Regions from separate parts of the Streptomyces sp. CRCS-T-1 genome, predicted to be linked through region 1. Evidence: predicted binding sites of a transcription regulator. Region 1 holds the regulator's gene; the other holds the start of a gene.
The links. Region 1 encodes HspR, which represses chaperone genes until heat shock. Its sites were predicted from a motif close to TTGAGNNNNNNNNNCTCAA; they were not measured.
Positions count from the first base shown of each region.

Region 2: lon (endopeptidase La) is a predicted target of HspR. The motif match lies at 7,305-7,323, and genes of this name have one in related genera.

Region 1 is NZ_CP101651.1:3,839,968-3,849,577, reverse strand. It holds gene dnaK (molecular chaperone DnaK) at 1-1,820, shown strand, start outside; gene grpE (nucleotide exchange factor GrpE) at 1,817-2,467, shown strand; gene dnaJ (molecular chaperone DnaJ) at 2,504-3,688, shown strand; gene NNW99_RS17225 (heat shock protein transcriptional repressor HspR) at 3,694-4,143, shown strand; gene NNW99_RS17220 (sugar ABC transporter substrate-binding protein) at 4,419-5,528, shown strand; gene NNW99_RS17215 (DUF418 domain-containing protein) at 5,579-6,793, opposite strand; gene NNW99_RS17210 (helix-turn-helix transcriptional regulator) at 7,026-8,063, shown strand; gene NNW99_RS17205 (helix-turn-helix transcriptional regulator) at 8,026-9,015, opposite strand; gene NNW99_RS17200 (helix-turn-helix transcriptional regulator) at 9,033-9,610, opposite strand, start outside.
Region 2 is NZ_CP101651.1:2,567,701-2,577,310, reverse strand. It holds gene NNW99_RS11245 (multifunctional oxoglutarate decarboxylase/oxoglutarate dehydrogenase thiamine pyrophosphate-binding subunit/dihydrolipoyllysine-residue succinyltransferase subunit) at 1-2,179, opposite strand, end outside; gene NNW99_RS11240 (HAMP domain-containing sensor histidine kinase) at 2,461-3,573, opposite strand; gene NNW99_RS11235 (response regulator transcription factor) at 3,570-4,310, opposite strand; gene NNW99_RS11230 (spermidine synthase) at 4,446-5,123, opposite strand; gene NNW99_RS11225 (rhomboid-like protein) at 5,703-6,506, shown strand; gene NNW99_RS11220 (GNAT family N-acetyltransferase) at 6,519-7,169, opposite strand; gene lon (endopeptidase La) at 7,346-9,610, shown strand, end outside.

The DNA of each region.
Region 1 (9,610 bases):
ACTCCGTCGTCAGCGTTCTGGAGGGCGGCGAGCCCACCGTCATCACCAACGCCGAGGGCGCCAGGACCACGCCGTCCGTCGTCGCCTTCGCCAAGAACGGTGAAGTGCTCGTCGGAGAGGTGGCCAAGCGCCAGGCGGTCACGAACGTGGACCGGACCATCCGCTCCGTCAAGCGGCACATGGGCACGGACTGGAAGATCGAGCTCGACGGGAAGCCCTTCAACCCGCAGCAGATCAGCGCCTTCGTGCTCCAGAAGCTGAAGCGGGACGCCGAGTCCTACCTGGGCGAGAAGGTGACCGACGCGGTCATCACCGTCCCGGCGTACTTCAACGACTCCGAGCGTCAGGCGACGAAGGAGGCCGGCGAGATCGCGGGCCTCAACGTCCTGCGCATCGTCAACGAGCCCACCGCGGCCGCTCTGGCGTACGGCCTCGACAAGGACGACCAGACCATCCTGGTCTTCGACCTCGGTGGCGGTACGTTCGACGTCTCGCTGCTGGAGATCGGCGACGGCGTCGTCGAGGTGAAGGCCACCAACGGTGACAACCACCTCGGTGGTGACGACTGGGACCAGCGCATCGTCGACTACCTGGTCCAGCAGTTCCAGTCCGGCCACGGCGTGGACCTGGGCAAGGACAAGATGGCCCTGCAGCGTCTGCGCGAGGCCGCCGAGAAGGCGAAGATCGAGCTGTCCTCGTCCACCGAGACCTCGATCAACCTGCCCTACATCACCGCCTCCGCCGAGGGCCCCCTGCACCTCGACGAGAAGCTCACCCGCGCCCAGTTCCAGCAGCTGACCGCGGACCTGCTGGAGCGCTGCAAGACGCCGTTCCACAACGTCATCAAGGACGCCGGGATCAACCTCTCCGAGATCGACCACGTCGTTCTCGTCGGTGGCTCCACGCGTATGCCCGCCGTCGCCGAGCTGGTCAAGGACCTGACCGGCGGCAAGGACGCCAACAAGGGCGTCAACCCGGACGAGGTCGTCGCCATCGGCGCCGCCCTGCAGGCCGGTGTCCTCAAGGGCGAGGTCAAGGACGTCCTGCTCCTCGACGTCACCCCGCTGTCCCTCGGTATCGAGACCAAGGGCGGCATCATGACCAAGCTCATCGAGCGGAACACGACGATCCCGACCAAGCGGTCCGAGATCTTCACCACCGCCGAGGACAACCAGCCCTCCGTGCAGATCCAGGTCTACCAGGGCGAGCGCGAGATCGCGGCGTACAACAAGAAGCTCGGGATGTTCGAGCTGACCGGTCTGCCCCCGGCGCCCCGCGGCGTCCCGCAGATCGAGGTGTCCTTCGACATCGACGCCAACGGCATCATGCACGTCACGGCGAAGGACCTCGGCACCGGCAAGGAGCAGAAGATGACCGTCACCGGCGGCTCCTCGCTGCCGAAGGACGAGGTCGACCGCATGCGCCAGGAGGCCGAGCAGTACGCGGAGGAGGACCACAAGCGCCGCGAGGCCGCCGAGTCCCGCAACCAGGGCGAGCAGCTCGTCTACCAGACCGAGAAGTTCCTCAAGGACAACGAGGACAAGGTCCCGGGCGAGATCAAGACCGAGGTCGAAGAGGCCGTCAATGAGCTGAAGGAGAAGCTCAAGGGCGAGGACTCGGCCGAGATCCGCACCGCCACGGAGAAGGTCGCGGCCGTCTCGCAGAAGCTCGGCCAGGCCATGTACGCCGACGCGAACGCCGCGCAGGCCGACGGCGCCGCCGGAGCCGGCGCGGGTGCCGGTGCCGGTGACGCCAAGGCCGACGACGACGTCGTCGACGCCGAGATCGTCGACGAGGACCGGAAGGACGGTGCCGCGTGACGGAGGAGACCCCGGGCTTCGACGAGCAGCAGCCCGACGTCCCTTCCGGCGCCACCTCCGATGACGCCGAGCCGAAGGCCGCCCCCTCCGAGGAGGCGGCGGCCCCGGCCGGGGACACGGGACAGGACGTGGCCCTGGTGGCCCAGCTGGACCAGGCCCGCACGGCGCTCAATGAGCGCACGGGCGACCTCCAGCGCCTCCAGGCCGAGTTCCAGAACTACCGCCGCCGGGTCGAGCGCGACCGGATCGCGGTCAAGGAGATCGCCATCGCGAACCTCCTGACCGAGCTCCTGCCCGTGCTCGACGACATCGGCCGCGCACGCGAACACGGCGAACTGGTCGGCGGCTTCAAGTCCGTCGCCGAGTCGCTGGAGAGCACCGCGGCCAAGATGGGCCTGCAGCAGTTCGGCAAGGAGGGTGAGCCCTTCGACCCGACGATCCACGAAGCCCTGATGCACAGCTACGCACCCGACGTCACCGAGACGACGTGCGTGGCGATTCTGCAGCCCGGGTACCGGATCGGCGAGCGCACCATCCGCCCCGCGCGGGTGGCCGTGGCCGAACCCCAGCCGGGGGCACAGACGGTCAAGGCGGACGAGTCCGCCGACGCCGACGACAAGGAGAGCGGTGGCCCGGACGAGGGCTGACGTCATCACGGACGACAGGAAGGAGGGGCGTCGAGGATGAGCACCAAGGACTTCATCGAGAAGGACTACTACAAGGTCCTCGGCGTCCCCAAGGACGCCACCGACGCCGAGATCAAGAAGGCGTACCGGAAGCTCGCCCGCGAGAACCACCCGGACGCCAACACGGGAAACGCGAAGGCGGAGGAGCGCTTCAAGGAGATCTCCGAGGCCAACGACATTCTCGGCGACCCCAAGAAGCGCAAGGAGTACGACGAGGCACGCGCCCTCTTCGGCAACGGCGGCTTCAGGCCGGGGCCCGGCGGAGGCGGCGGCTCCTTCAACTTCGACCTGGGCGACCTCTTCGGAGGCGGCGCCCAGGGCCAAGGACAGGGAGCCGGCGGCTTCGGCGGCGGGATCGGTGACGTCTTCGGGGGCCTGTTCAACCGCGGCGGTACGGGCGCGGGGACGCGCACGAACCCGCGGCGCGGCCAGGACATCGAGTCCGAGGTCACGCTCAGCTTCACCGAGGCGATCGAGGGCGCGACGGTCCCGCTGCGCATGTCCTCGCAGTCGCCCTGCAAGGCCTGCTCGGGCACCGGCGACAAGAACGGCACACCGCGTGTGTGCCCGACCTGCGTCGGCACCGGGCAGGTCGCCCGGGGCAGCGGCGGTGGCTTCTCCCTCACCGACCCCTGCCCGGACTGCAAGGGCCGCGGCCTGATCGCGGAGCACGCCTGCGAGGTCTGCAAGGGCAGCGGCCGGGCCAAGTCCTCGCGGACCATGCAGGTGCGCATCCCCGCGGGCGTCAGCGACGGCCAGCGGATCCGGCTGCGCGGCAAGGGCGCGCCCGGTGAGCGGGGCGGCCCGGCGGGCGATCTGTACGTGGTCGTCCATGTCGACGCCCACCCGGTGTTCGGCCGTAAGGACGACAACCTCACCGTCACCGTCCCGGTGACCTTCGCCGAGGCCGCCCTCGGCGGCGAGGTCCGGGTGCCGACGCTGGGCGGCCCGCCCGTCACGCTGAAGCTCCCGCCGGGGACGCCCAACGGCCGCACCATGCGTGCCCGGGGCAAGGGCGCGGTCCGCAAGGACGGCACCCGCGGGGACCTTCTGGTCACCGTCGAAGTGAGTGTTCCGACGGACCTGACGGGGAAGGCTCGTGACGCGCTCGAGGCGTATCGCGAGGCGACTTCGGGTGAGGATCCGCGGGCGGATCTGTTCCAGGCCGCGAAGGGAGCATGAGTCAGATGGACGGTCGTCGGCGCAATCCGTATGAACTGACCGAGGAAACCCCGGTCTACGTCATCTCGGTGGCGGCCCAGCTGTCCGGCCTGCACCCCCAGACCCTGCGCCAGTACGACCGCTTGGGCCTGGTGTCCCCCGATCGCACCGCCGGCCGGGGCCGGCGTTACTCGGCCCGCGACATCCAACTGCTCCGTCAGGTGCAGCAGTTGTCGCAGGACGAGGGCATCAACCTCGCGGGCATCAAGCGCATCATCGAACTGGAGAACCAGGTCGCCGCGCTCCAGGCCCGTGCGGCCGAGCTGCAGAACGCGCTCGACGGCGCGGCGGCGGCGATGCGCCAGCGCGAGGCGGCGGTGCACGCGTCGTACCGCCGCGACCTCGTGCCGTACCAGGAGGTACAGCAGAGCAGCGCGCTGGTGGTGTGGCGGCCGAAGCGGCAGCAGTCGGACTGACCCACGCGTGAGCCAGAGAAAGGGGCCGGGAGGCGACTCCCGGCCCCTTTCGCGTGCCTTGGACCCCTTTCGCCGGTTCTCCCGTCGATGAGTGGCCCGTGCAGGGAAGTTGGAGATGATTCCGCAGAGTCTTCACAACACTCGCGGAGCGTGGTGTTGTCATCTCGTTAAGTGCTTCCGCTTGACGCTGGGGGCCGCGTCCGCGTTGGCTTTTCAGTCACATGGGCCACAAAGCTGTGCCCACGTCCGAATCACACGTGAAGTGAGCTCCCGACATGCGTCGTCGTATCTCCATATCCGTGGCCGCGGCCGCGATGTCCGTCACGCTCGCCGGGTGCGGCGCGCTCAACGCGACGGGGAGCAGTGACGACGCGAGCCCGGCCAAGGGCAACGACATCACGGTGGGCCTGCTGCTCCCGGAGAAGGCGAACACCCGGTACGAGAACTTCGACTACCCGATCATCAAGACGAAGGTCGAGTCCCTCACCAACAACAAGGGCCGCGTCGAGTACGCCAACGCCGAGGCGAACGCCGACACCCAGGCGAGCCAGATGCAGAAGATGATCGACGACCGGGTCGACGTCATCCTGCTGGACGCGGTCGACTCCCAGGCCATCGCGAGCGGCGTCAAGAAGGCCAAGGAGGCCGGCATCCCGGTCATCGCCTACGACCGGCTGGCCGAGGGCCCGATCGAGGCGTACATCTCCTTCGACAACGAGCTGGTCGGCGAGGTCCAGGGGCGCACCCTGCTGGAGGCCATCGGCGAGGACGCGAGCCTCTCCGACAAGATCGTCATGATGAACGGCTCGTCGACCGACCCGAACGCCAAGCAGTTCAAGGCGGGCGCGATGTCCGAGCTGAACGGCAAGGTGACGATCGCGCAGTCCTTCGACACCAAGGACTGGAAGCCGGAGAACGCCGAGGCCAACATGGCCGAGGCGATCCAGGCGATCGGCAAGGACGACATCGCCGCCGTCTACTCCGCCAACGACGGCATGGCCGGCGGCATCGTCAAGGCGCTGGAGGCCGCGGGCGTGAGCGACCTGCCGCCGATCACCGGGCAGGACGCGGAGCTCCAGGCGGTGCAGCGGATCATCGCGGGCGAGCAGTACATGAGCGTGTACAAGTCCTACCCGCAGGAGGCCGAGAACGCGGCCGAGATGGCCGTGGCCAAGGTCCAGGGCCGGGACATCCAGTTCGCCGCCCTCACCCGCGACAAGGTCGACAGCCCCACCCACAAGGCCATCCCCGCCCAGCTCGTGCCCGTGGTCGCGCTGACGAAGGGGAACATCAAGGACACGGTGGTCGCGGACGACATCTACAAGCTGTCGGACATCTGCACGGCCAAGTACGACGCGGCGTGCCGGGCGATCGGCCTGAAGTGACCCGGTGAGCCGCTTCGTGGGTACGAGCGGCTTCGCGCGTACGGAGCCGCTCAGCCCCGGCGGGCCGCCGCGCGCTCCGGCGCTCCCGGTGTGCCGGCCCGGCCCGGCCGTCCGGCCAGGGTGATCACCCGGAGCAGCCACTCGGCGGGCCCGTGCCGGTGGCGCCTGGTCCACACCGTGCTGAGGGCGAGCTGCAGCGCGTACACGGCGCCCGCGAGCAGCAGCACGGCCGCCGGGCCCACCTGCCCGTAGAGGGACAGCCCGTACGCCGTGGCCACGAACATCATGATCAGGGACTGCCCGAGGTAGTTCGTGAGCGCCAGGCGCCCCGCCGGGACGAACAGCCGCCGCACCCGGTCTCCCCACGACGAGCGCAGCAGGAGCAGCAGGAGGCAGGCGTACGCGGCCGACAGGGCGGGTGCCGTCAGCATGCCGACGCCGATGCCCAGGAGTTGCCACCGGGCGTCCAGCGGACCGTCCGCCGCGGAGGCGAAGAAGAGGGCGCCCGGCACTCCGACGGACAGGCCGACGGCCGTGATCCGCAGCAGTCGAGCGCGGTCCGCCCCGCCGGCCGCGAGCAGGCGCCGCTTCCCCGCGGCCAGGCCGAGGAGAAACGCTCCGAGCACGCCCGGAGCCATGAGGAGGGAACCGAGGAGCGCCTCGGGCAGCCGGTCCAGGTTCTCCTGGACGACGGTGCCGGGACTGCCGCGGTAGGCGGCCACGGACTGCGCGATCGGCCGGTGCGACGGGGGCTCCTCGTCGTCCACCTGGGTGGCCAGCGCTCCCAGTGCGGTGAGGACGACGACGTAGACCCCGTAGATCCAGGCGGCGGCCTTCACGGCGGTGGCCGGGCCGATCCGGCGTGCGCCGAGCAGGACCAGGCCGAGGAGGCCGTAGGTCAGCAGGATGTCGCCGCTGTACAGCAGGATCGCGTGCGCCAGTCCGAGCAGTACCAGACCGAGGGAGCGGCGCAGAAAGCGCGCGGTGGGGTTTCCTCCGTCCCGCTCGGCGGCGGACTGCTGCAGGGTGAAGCTGTAGCCGAAGAGGAACGAGAACAGCAGGTAGAACTTGGTGGTCGCCAGCGCCGTCACCAGCCGGACGGCGGCCTGGTCCCACACGGGCGCGTCCGGCCGGCGCATCCCCTCGGTGACGTAAGGGTCCATCATCTGGGCGCTGTTGACCACGAGGATGCCCAGCAGGGCGAAACCCCGCAGCGCGTCGACAGCGGGCAGACGCCGGGGATCCACCCCGGTGTTGACGGTCACGGGGCCTCCGAGATGTCCGTGGACGGGGCCGGCCGGGACCGCCCTCACAGAGGGTCACACGCCGGCTGCGCCCGCACCAACCCCCTCGTGATTCAGCAGCCCGTGAGGGGGCGTATTCGGCGTCAAAACGGCTGGAAAAGGGCCTTGGGTGCGGGGGAGCCGTGTTGCGGAGCAGGGCCGGTCCGCGCATAGTTGCGCTGCGGAAAGACGGCGACCGGGGGTGGGATGCGCGATGGCCGGGCACGGGACGGACGAGCATCCACACGGTGCTGACCGACTGTGCGAGGCCGGGGATCGCGTGTATTCCCGGGCCGTACGGCGGGGCCGCGTGCCGCGCGGGGACGCCGAACCGGTGCCCTGCCTGCTGGAACTCGCCCTGCTGCACCCGGACCCCGACGACATGGACTGGCTGGTGCCGACCTCCCCGCAGGAGGTCATGACCCGGCTGCTGCGCGAGATGTACGACGAGGTCAGCGCCAGTCAGCAGCGGGTGGGTTCGGCCGTGTCCGCCGTCGAGTGGTACGCCGGTCTCGGCCGCCGGGTACGGCCCGTCCCGCCGGCGGGCGAGGGCCCGGCGATCCGGGTGCTGGACGGGCTCGCCCGGATCCAGGCCGCGATGGACGAGGCGACCCAGGCCTGCACGACCGAGGTGCTCACCGTCCAGCCCGGCGGCATCCGGCGCGAGGCGGAACTCTCCGAGGGCCTGCACCGGGCGACGGCCCTGCGCGGCCGCGGCGTGCGCATGCGGGACCTGTACACGCATGTCGCCCGGCACGGGCAGGGGCTGCTCACGTATCTGGAGCTGATGGGCGACGCGGTGGAGGCGCGCACGCTGGACGAGGTGATCGACCGGCTGATCCTCTTCGACCGGACGGTGGCGTTCATTCCCGCCAACACCGACCGCACGATGGCCCTGGAGCTACGGCACCCCGCGATCGTCGAGTACCTGGTCACGGTCTTCGAGCGACTGTGGCGCCTGGCCACCCCGCTGACCGCCCCGCTCCCCGAGACCGGCATCGAGGGCATCTCCCACCGGGAGCAGTCCATCGCGGCGCTGCTGGCGGAGGGCCACCAGGACGCGGTGATCGCGGAGCGGCTGGGGATCAGCGTACGGACGTGCCGGGCACACATCGCACGGCTGTCGGAGACGCTGGGCGCGGCCAGCCGTACGCAGTTGGGCGTCCGCATCGCCCAGGCGGGCCTGAACGGCCCGCCGCGCTCCGCCTCGTCCCTCAGGCTTCCCGGTCGAGAATCCCCGAGCGTCCGATGAGAAACCCGAGCTGCGCCCGGCTCTGACTGCCGAGCGTCGCCGCGAGCTTGGCGATGTGGACGCGGGCGGTACGGATGTTCATGCCGAGCCGGTCGGCGATGACGGCGTCGGTGTGGCCTTCCACGAGGAGGGCGGCGATGGCGTGCTGGCGGGGGGTTACGCCGTTGAGGGAGGGCTGGGGGAGCGCTTCGGGGAACACCGGTGTGGCCAGGCGCCAGAGGCGGTCGAAGGCGGTGGCCAGGTAGCCGACGATGGCCGGGTGGCGGATCTCCAGCGCGAGGGCTCCCTCGGTGTCGGCGGGGAGGAAGGCGATCGCCCGGTCGACGACGATGAGCCGGTCGGTGACCTCGTCCAGCGCCCGCGCCTCGATGTCGCCCGTCAGCCGTTCCTGGTGCGCGACGGTCAGGGGGGAGTGCCGGAGGGTGTGCTGGTAGAGGGTGCGGATGCGGCCCCCGCGGTCCAGCAGCGCCTGGTCGCGGCTCGTGGCGACGGCATAGGCGGCCTCGATGCGGTCCCTGGTGATCCTGGCGCGGGGCTGGACGGTGAGCAGCTCCCGGGACGCGTCCGCCATGGCCTCGGTGATGGCCCGGTTGATCCGCTCCTTTCCGCTCAGGAGCGTCAGCGTCGGGGTGCCGGCCGCGGCCGGGTCGTGCCCTGGGGCGGCCAGCAGCGGTCCGAACGTCTCGGCCAGCCGTTCCTCGCGGCGCCGTTCGCTCGCGATGCGTTCCCCGGAGATCCGCAGCAGACGCCGCAGGGCGACGGCCGGCACCACGGGCTCCAGCCGGTGGAGGTCGTCGACGGCGGGGTGCAGCAGTCCGAAGTCCAGCAGACAGGGCGTGGCGCGGGCCGCTTCGGCGGGGACGTGCCCCTCGCGCAGGGCTCGTTCGTACAACTCCCTCCCGGCGGGGCACAGTTCTTCCGCGTCGTGCGTGGGGTGGGGCACCGAGGTCACTCGGGGCTTCCTCCTTCTCAGTGATCCTGCTGCAGGATCCCCGACTGCGCGATGAGATACCCGAGTTGGGCCCGGCTGCCACTGCCCAGGGCCGAGGCCAGCTTGGCTATGTGCGCACGGCAGGTGCGTACGTTCATGCCGAGACGGCGTGCGATGGCCTCGTCGACGTGGCCCTCGACCAGGAGTTTGGCTATGGAGTACTGGATGTCCGTGATGCCGCCGCGGGCCGTCTCGTACGGGGTGCCCGTGCTCAGCGGCACCGAGCGGTCCCACAGGTACTCGAAGAGCTTGATGAGGTAGCGGACCAGGCCGGGGTGGCGCAGTTCCAGGGCGACCTGCTGGTCGTCGCGGGCGGGGATGAAGGCGACCGACTCGTCGCAGATGATGAGGCGCTCGACGAGTTCGTCGATGGTGCGGTACTCCGCCTTGCCGTCGGAGAGCTGGGCGGCGTAGGCGAGCTGCTCGGGGTTGTAGTGGGCGGTGTGCTGGTACAGGGTGCGGATGCGCACGCCGCGTTCGATCAGCGGCCGGTCACGCTCCAGCCCGCGCAGCAGGCTGCGCTCGGACATCCGGTCGCTCGGCTGGACGGTGAGCA
Region 2 (9,610 bases), 1.3 Mb from region 1:
TGACGATGTGGACCGTGCCGCCGGTGCGGTAGCCGCGCAGCTGCGACATGTTCAGGGTCTCGGCCACCACGCCCTGGCCCGCGAAGGCCGCGTCGCCGTGGATCGCCACCGGCAGGACCGTGAAGTCGGTGCCGCCCTTGTTGATGATGTCCTGCTTGGCGCGCGAGACGCCCTCCAGGACCGGGTCCACCGCCTCCAGGTGCGAGGGGTTGGCGGTGAGCGAGACCTTGATCTGCTCGCCGTCCAGGCCGGTGAAGGTGCCCTCGGCGCCCAGGTGGTACTTCACGTCGCCGGAGCCGTGCATCGACTTCGGGTCGAGGTTGCCCTCGAACTCGCGGAAGATCTGCGCGTACGACTTGCCGACGATGTTCGCCAGGACGTTCAGCCGGCCGCGGTGGGCCATGCCGACGACGACCTCGTCGAGACGGGACTCCGCCGCGCTGTCGAGGACCGCGTCCAGCAGCGGGATGACGGACTCGCCGCCCTCCAGGGAGAACCGCTTCTGGCCGACGTACTTCGTCTGCAGGAAGGTCTCGAAGGCCTCGGCGGCGTTCAGCCGGCGCAGGATGCGCAGCTGCTCCTCGCGCTCCGGCTTGGTGTGCGCGCGCTCGATCCGGTCCTGGATCCACCGGCGCTGCTTCGGGTCCTGGATGTGCATGAACTCGACGCCGGTGGTGCGGCAGTACGAGTCGCGCAGCACACCGAGGATGTCGCGCAGCTTCATCAGGGACTTGCCGGAGAAGCCGCCGACGGCGAACTCGCGCTCCAGGTCCCACAGGGTGAGCCCGTGCTCGGTGATGTCGAGGTCGGGGTGCTTGCGCTGCTGGTACTCCAGCGGGTCGGTGTCGGCCATGACGTGGCCGCGGACCCGGTAGGAGTGGATCAGCTCGAAGACGCGGGCGGCCTTCGTGACGTCGTCGTCGTGGCTGGCGTCGATGTCCTTGAGCCAGCGGACCGGCTCGTAGGGGATGCGCAGCGCCTCGAAGATGTCGTCGTAGAAGCCGTTCTCACCGAGGAGGAGGTTCGCGACGATCCGCAGGAACTCGCCGGAGGCGGCGCCCTGGATGACCCGGTGGTCGTAGGTCGACGTGAGCGTCATGACCTTCGAGATGCCGAGCTTGTTCAGGGTGTCCTGGGACGTGCCCTGGAACTCCGCCGGGTAGTCCATGGAGCCGACGCCCATGATCACCGACTGGCCGGGCATCAGCCGCGGCACGGAGTGGACGGTGCCGAGGCCGCCGGGGTTGGTCAGGGAGACCGTCACGCCGGTGAAGTCGTCCATGCCGAGCTTGCCGTCGCGAGCACGGCGGACGATGTCCTCGTAGGCCTGCCAGAACTCGAAGAAGTTCAGCGTCTCGGCCTTCTTGATGCCCGCGACCACGAGCTGGCGGTCGCCGTTGGGCTTGACCAGGTCGATGGCGAGGCCGAAGTTGACGTGCTCCGGCTTGACCAGGGTCGGCTTGCCGTCCTTCTCCACGAAGGAGTAGTTCATCGACGGCATGGCCTTGATGGCCTGCACCATCGCGTAGCCGATCAGGTGCGTGAAGGAGATCTTCCCGCCCCGGGCGCGCTTCAGGTGGTTGTTGATGACGATGCGGTTGTCGAAGAGCAGCTTCACCGGGACGGCGCGCACGGACGTGGCCGTGGGCACCTCCAGCGAGGCGTTCATGTTCTTCGCGACGGCGGCGGCGGGGCCGCGCAGCACGACCTGCTCGGGGCCCGAGGGGGCCTCGGCGGCGGGCTCGGCCTTCGGCTTCGCGGCGGCCGGCTTGGCGGGGGCCGGAGCGGCCTTCGCCGGGGCGGCGGTCTGGGCCGGGGCCTGCGCGGCGGGCTTCGCCTGGGCCGGAGCCGAGGGAGCCGGCGCGGCGGCGGGCTTCTCGGCCGCCGGGGCGGGGGCCGCGGCCTGTGCGGGGGCGGCCTGGGCCGCAGGCTGTGCGGTGGTGGTGCCCGCGGCCCCCGCGGCCGCGGTACCCGCCGGAGCCGAGGCGGCGGCCGCCCCTGGCTTGTAGTCGGCGAAGAAGTCCCACCAGGCTCGGTCTACCGAGTTCGGGTCCTGGAGGTACTGCTGATAGATCTCGTCGACGAGCCACTCGTTGGCACCGAACGACGCGGCAGGGTTCTTCCCCGCTTGGTCGGTGTCGGTCGAGATGCTCGAGTTACTGGGGGACTGTGGCGACACGGCGGCAACCGCCCTCTTCCGCTTCACAAGATGATGGACAGCGGGAATCAAGGCTACGCCTCCCGGACCGTGAAGGTCAGGCCGGGCCCGTTCAACGTCACGCAAGTCACACTTTGAAGAGTGTTTCAGGGCTTGAAATGGCGGGAAACAAGCGTGGTTCCGCTTAGGGAGGGAAGGGGGGAGCGGCACCCGGGGCGCCGACGGCGCGGGTCTGTGCCTGATCACACGTGTCCGTCAGCGCGGACGCCCGTGGATCTTGAGGCTCCGCTTCGAACTTTACGTCAACTTGGCAGAGAGGGAAGCCCTGGAAGAGTGACAAGAATCCGGCAACCTCGCTCGGATTCGGCCACTCCGATCCGACCGCCGTGCAGATCCACCGCCCAGCGGGCGATGGCGAGGCCGAGACCTGTGCCGCCGTCGCTGCCCGGGCCCTGCGGCCGCTTGGCGCTGCCGCGGTTGAACCGCTCGAACACCCGGTGCCACTCGGACTTCGGAATGCCGGGTCCCTCGTCCAGGACCTCCAGCTCCAGCGACTCCGGCAGCGCCCCGCGCCGCGCCTTGACCGTCACCCGGCCGTGCGGCGGGCTGTGCTTGACCGCGTTGTCGATGAGGTTGGCCACGACCTGGTGGATGCGCTCCGGGTCGGCGTGCGCGGTCAGCTCCGGCGGGGAGACGTCGAGGTGCAGATGGACGTCCGTACGGGTGTGACTGCCCGAGCCGGTGGCGATGCCCGCGCGCACGGAGGCGACCATGTTGGCCTCCTTCAGCACGCCCGACAGATACGGCCACACCTCGAAGCGCCGCTGTTTCAGCGGTACGACGCCGTTGTCCAGGCGGGACAGGTCCAGCAGCGTCTCCACCAGCCGGCCGAGCCGCTCGGTCTGCTTCAGGGCCGTGCGCATCGTCTCCGGGTCGGCCTGGGTGACGCCGTCGACGATGTTCTCCAGCACCGCGCGCAGCCCCGCGATGGGCGTGCGCAGCTCGTGCGAGACATTCGCCACCAGCTCCTTGCGCTGGCGGTCCTGGGCCTCCAGCTCGTCGGCCATGGCGTTGATCGTCACCGCAAGGTCGCCCAGCTCGTCACGGCGGTTGTCCCGCACCCGGCGGGTGTAGTCGCCCTGTGAGATGGAGCGGGCCACAGCGGTCATCTCGTCCAGCGGCGCGGTGAGCGAATGGGCCACGAACTGCGTAATGAGGAGCGTGGCGATCATCGAGAAGACCGTGATGAAGCGCAGCTCCGTCTTCGTGTGCACCGCGATCACCGAAAGGCCTGTGGTGATCAGCACCGAGATGACGACCAGCGCGCCCAGCTTGGTCTTGATCGAGAACGGGCTCACCCCGCCCCAGGGTTCCGGCTCCCCGGGGTTTCTCCGTGCGGCCGGCCCGCCGCTCATGGCGTCGGGGTCTCCAGGGCGTAGCCCACACCGTGCACGGTGCGGATCCGCTCGGCGCCGATCTTCCGGCGCAGCGCCTTGATGTGGCTGTCGACGGTCCGGGTGCCGGAGGCGTCCGCCCAGTCCCAGACCTCGGCGAGCAGCTGCTCGCGCGAGAGCACCGCGCGCGGGGTGTTCGCCAGACAGACCAGCAGGTCGAACTCGGTCGGGGTGAGGTGAACATCCTCACTGCGCACCCGCACGCGCCGCTGCGCGTGGTCGATCTCCAGCTCGCCGAGGCGCAGGATGCCGCTGCGCGGCGTCGCTGCGGCCAGCGCGGCCCGCTCCACACGGCGCAGCAGCACGTGCACACGCGCCGCCAGCTCCCGCATCGAGAACGGCTTCGTCATGTAGTCGTCGGCGCCGACGCCCAGACCGACCAGCATGTCGGTCTCGTCGTCGCGCGCGGTGAGCATCATCACCGGCACCGGCCGGGCGGCCTGCACACGCCGGCAGACCTCCAGACCGTCGAAGCCGGGCAGCATGATGTCGAGGATCAGCAGGTCGGGCTGCCAGGCCTCGGCCGTGTCGACCGCCGCCGGACCGTCGCCCGCCGTTTGCACGAGGAACCCCTCGGCGCGCAGGCGGGTCGCGATGGCGTCCACGATCGTGGCGTCGTCCTCGACGACGAGAACCCGGCGCTGTGCACCCGGGCTGGCCGTCGCCGAACCGTTGTGGGAGGTCTGTGTCTGCTCCATCGCCCGCCCCTGGGGTGTGCTTTCCGGAATCAGTGGGGTGATTCCTTCTGACTGGCTGTGCCTGCGCATGGTTGCGATTGACGCTTGAATGATCGGCGTCAGAGGAGCAGCGTACGGGGAGTCAGCACGCCTTTGCTATCCAGGGCGGATGCCGAGGTGCACGACGTCGGGAACGCCCCGGGCAACCGGGATCTCTTCGGTACGCACCCGCTGGAACCCGGCATTCCGCAAGGTTTCTTCGAATTCCGGAGAGGGCTGGGCGGACCAGACGGCGAGTACCCCACCGGGTCTCAACACCCGCGCGCAGCTTGCCAGTCCGGCCTGCGAGTAGAGATTTCCGTTGCCCTCCGTGACAGTCCAGCCGGGGCCGTTGTCGATGTCGAGACACAGGGCGTCGAACGTGTCGGATGTCTCATTGACGTAGGTCACGAGATCGGCTTCGACGATTTTCGCGCGAGGGTCGGCCAGAGCCTCGGCGGAGAACACGGAGAGCGGGCCGTCGAGGTGCCATTCGACGATCGCATGCTCGCGTTCCACGACCGCGATCCCTCCCCAACGGGGGTCCGCCGCCGCGTGGGCCAGGGAGAAGCCGACGCCGAGCCCGCCGATCAGCACGTCCGGACGGTCCCGGCCCTCCAGCGCGTCCAGGGCCGCGTCGACCAGCCGCCGCTCCGAGCGGCCGTCGGAGGTGTCCATCAGGAAACAGCCGTTGGCGATGATCTCCAGCCGGTCTCCGTGCCGCCGCAGCACGACCTCGCCGTGCGGGCCCTCGCGACGGTCCAGTACATCGGGAAGGTCGTTCGAGGTGGGCATCGGAACATCCTGGCAGGTGCGGGGTGCCGGGCGCCAAGCATTACGGAGCGGGCGCGGCGGACGAGGTGTGCGGCAGGGAGTGGTGCGGCGGGCGGGTGTGCGGCAGGGAGTGGTGCGGCGGACGTCGTGTGCGGCGGAGGCGGGGGCGGTGCGGAGTGGCGGCTTGGACGCGGTGTGCGGCGTGGAGCGGGTGCGGCGGACGAGGTGTGCGGCAGGGGGCGCGGCGGGCGGGTGTGCGGCAGGGAGTGGTGCGGCGGACGTCGTGTGCGGCGGAGGCGGGGGCGGTGCGGAGTGGCGGCTTGGACGCGGTGTGCGGCGTGGAGCGGGTGCGGCGGACGAGGTGTGCGGCAGGGGGCGCGGCGGGCGGGTGTGCGGCAGGGAGTGGTGCGGCGGACGTCGTGTGCGGCGGAGGCGGGGGCGGTGCGGAGTGGCGGCTTGGACGCGGTGTGCGGCGTGGAGCGGGTGCGGCGGACGCCGTGCGCGGCTCTCGGGTTGCTGTGAATCGCCTCTCGCGTGGCGCCGGTCACAGACAGTGGGGTAGGTGTACGCGAAGGCTGGGGCCTGACGGAAGGAGCGCCCGTGGCGGAACGCACCGCGCCGCCCGACGAGACGGCTGTGACGGCGCCGACGGGCGCGCCCGTCTCCGATACGCCGGGGCTGCTGGACGGGGTTCCCCGGCAGCGGGGCCCGCGGGAGAGCGTGGACGCGGGCGTACGGGAATCCCTCCCGGTGCGGGAGCCGCGGCTCCGGGTGCCGCTGCGGCCCTGGCGGTTGGTGCCCACGCCCACCGGCACGCCCTTCACCTTCGGGTACGCGGTCGTCCTCTGTGTCACCTCGCTGATCTCCGCCTACGCGGACCCCGCGCTGGTGCACGCCCTGCTCCAAGGCTCCAGCACCGATGTGGCGCATCTGGTGCGGACGCCGGAGCTGGTGCTGATCGGCAGCGCGCTGTGGGTCGCGGGCGGGGTGGCCTCGCCGTTCACGATCGGGTTCGTGCTGGTGCTGACCGCCCTGGAGCGGCGGATCGGCGGCCTGCGCACGGCCGGTGTCTTCCTGCTCGGGCATGTCCTCGCCACTCTGGCGACCGAGGTCCCGGTGGGGCTGGCGGTGCTGGCCGGGCATCTCCCCGACAGTTCGCTGCACCGGCTCGACTACGGCGTCAGCTTCGGTGTCGCGGCCGGCACCGGCGCCCTGGCCGGTCTGCTCTCCCCCTGGCTGCGCGTGCCCCTGCTGGCCGTCTTCGGCGGGATGCTGCTCCAGGACCTCCTCGCCTTCACCGACCCGATGACGAACTGGGGCCATCTGATCGCCCTGGCCATCGGCATCGCGACCTGGCCGGTGCTGCGGCGGTGGGGCGCGAAGCGCGCCCGTGCCGGGAGCTGAGAGCGAGGCTCGTCAGGCCGGCGTGACGTCGTGCCTGGCACTGGTCAGCAGTGCCGTCGCCTCCCAGCCCAGTGCCTCGTAGAGCCCTCGTCCCGCAGGGGTCCCGGACAGGACGCCGGTGCGTGCCCCCTGCTGGAAGGCGGCGTTCTGCAGGGTCCGCATGACGAGGCTGCCGAGCCCTCTGCGGCGATGCCCGGGTGCCGTCTCTATCTGGTCGGCGACGGCGGTCGCGCCCGTCGGGGCGATCTGGCCGCGCGCCGCGAGGGAGCCGTCCGGCGCGGCGACCAGGACGCGCGTGACCCCGCCGCGTGACCAGGTCCGCAGCCGGTAGCCGTCGGGCACGTCCGGAACGTCGTCCGCCGTCAGGGGAACCGTCATCAGATAGCCGGGCTCGGGGTCGATCCACCAGCTCTCGTCCAGCCAGCCGGCGACCACCGAAGGATCCTGGAACGCCTTCAGCCAGACCGCGTCCCCGGTCACGTCGCCGGCCACCTTGCGCACGGTCGACTCGTCGAGATTCCCGCCCGTCGCGCCGAACACATGGCGTGTGACGTGGCCGAACGCCCCCACGTCGATCGTGCAGCCCCAGGGCTCGGCCACCGGTGGAGCCGCCCCGCGCGACACGACCCATCCGTCCACCCATGCCCGCACGGTCGCTTCCACGCCGCCCCCCAAGTAATAGTCACTGATGCCCTTTATCTATTACGGGAGTGACCTTACGCGCCCGGCCTTCTCTCGTGTCACAAGTGATCGCTCACAGCGAACGGCGGTGGGGGAACATCCGGCGGCTCCCGTGCATTGAGTCGGCATAGCTCAACTTGACTGCCGAAGGGGAGATCATGGCTGCTGAGTCCAAGGCGTTCACACCGCTCACCCTGCCCGTGCTGCCGCTCGACGGTGAGGTCGTGCTGCCCGGAATGGTGGTCCCGCTGGATCTGAGCGACTCCGAGGTCCGTGCCGCGGTGGAGGCCGCTCAGGCCGCTGCCAGGTCAACGCCGGGGAAGCCCCGGGTACTCCTGGTGCCGCGGATCGACGGGACCTACGCGAACACCGGTGTCCTCGGCACCGTCGAACAGGTCGGCAGGCTCGCCGACGGCGACCCGGGCGCGCTGATCCGAGGCCGGGACCGGGTGCGTATCGGGGCGGGGACCACGGGCCCCGGTGCCGCCCTCTGGGTCGAGGGCACCCGTCTCGAGGAGACCGTCCCGGAGCCGCTGCCCGGCCAGGTCGCCGAACTGGTGAAGGAATACAAGGCCCTCGCCACCGCATGGCTGCGGGGTCGCGGAGCGTGGCAGGTCGTCGACCGGGTCCAGGCCATCGACGACGTCCCGGCGCTCGCCGACAACTCCGGCTACTCACCGTTCCTGACCACCGACCAGAAGATCGAACTGCTGGAGACCACCGACCCGGTGGCCCGGCTGAAGCTCGCCACCCAGCAGTTGCGCGACCACCTCGCCGAGCAGGACGTGGCCGAGTCCATCGCCAAGGACGTCCAGGAGGGCGTCGACAAGCAGCAGCGCGAGTTCCTGCTGCGGCGTCAGCTGGAAGCCGTCCGCAAGGAGCTGCGCGAGCTGAACGGCGAGCAGGACGGTGAGGAGTCCGACGACTACCGCGCCCGTGTGGAGGCCGCCGACCTGCCCGGACACGTCCGCGAGGCCGCCCTCAAGGAGGTCGACAAGCTGGAGCGGTCCTCCGACCAGTCCCCCGAGGGCTCCTGGATCCGCACCTGGCTCGACACGGTCCTGGAGATGCCGTGGAACGAGCGCACCGAGGACGCCTACGACATCCAGGGCGCCCAAGCCGTCCTCGACGCCGAGCACGCGGGCCTCGAGGACGTGAAGGAGCGGATCACCGAATACCTCGCGGTGCGCAAGCGGCGTACCGACCGGGGCCTCGGCGTGGTCGGCGGGCGGCGCGGCGGCGCCGTGCTCGCGCTCGTGGGACCGCCCGGCGTCGGCAAGACCAGCCTCGGCGAGTCCGTCGCCCACGCCATGGGCCGCAAGTTCGTGCGCGTCGCCCTCGGCGGTGTGCGCGACGAGGCCGAGATCCGCGGTCACCGGCGTACGTACGTGGGCGCGCTGCCCGGCCGGGTCGTCCGGGCCATCAAGGAGGCCGGGTCGATGAACCCGGTCGTGCTGCTCGACGAGATCGACAAGGTGGGCTCGGACTTCCGGGGCGACCCGGCCGCCGCCCTCCTCGAAGTCCTCGACCCGGCGCAGAACCACACCTTCCGGGACCACTACCTGGAGGTGGAGCTCGACCTGTCGGACGTGGTCTTCCTGGCCACCGCCAACGTCCTGGAGGCCATCCCGGAGGCGCTGGCCGACCGGATGGAGATCGTCCGCCTGGACGGCTACACCGAGGACGAGAAGGTCGTCATCGCCCGCGACCACCTGCTGCCGCGCCAGCTGGAGCGGGCCGGGCTCGGCGCCGACGAGGTGACCGTCGACGAGGGCGCGCTGCGCAAGCTCGCCGGTGAGTACACCCGCGAGGCGGGCGTCCGGAATCTGGAGCGCTCCGTCGCACGGCTGCTGCGCAAGGTCGCGGCCCAGCACGAACTGGGCGAGCGGAAGCTGCCGTACACCGTCACGGACGGGGATCTGCGCGCACTGATCGGCCGGCCGCACCACGTGCCCGAGTCCGCGCAGGACCCGGCGGAGCGGCGGACGTCGGTGCCGGGTGTGGCGACCGGGCTCGCGGTGACGGGAGCGGGCGGTGACGTGCTGTTCGTGGAGGCGTCGCTGGCCGACCCGGAGACGGGCGCGGCCGGGCTGACCCTGACCGGCCAGCTCGGTGACGTGATGAAGGAGTCCGCGCAGATCGCGCTGAGCTTCCTGCGCTCGCGAGGCGCCGAGCTCGAACTGCCGGTGGCCGATCTCAAGGACCGGGGCGTGCACATCCACTTCCCGGCGGGCGCGGTCCCCAAGGACGGCCCCAGCGCCGGCATCACGATGACCACGGCCCTCGCGTCCCTGCTGTCCGGGCGGCTGGTCCGCACGGACGTGGCGATGACCGGCGAGGTCTCGCTGACCGGGCGGGTCCTGCCGATCGGCGGCGTGAAGCAGAAGCTGCTGGCCGCGCACCGCGCCGGGGTGACCACCGTG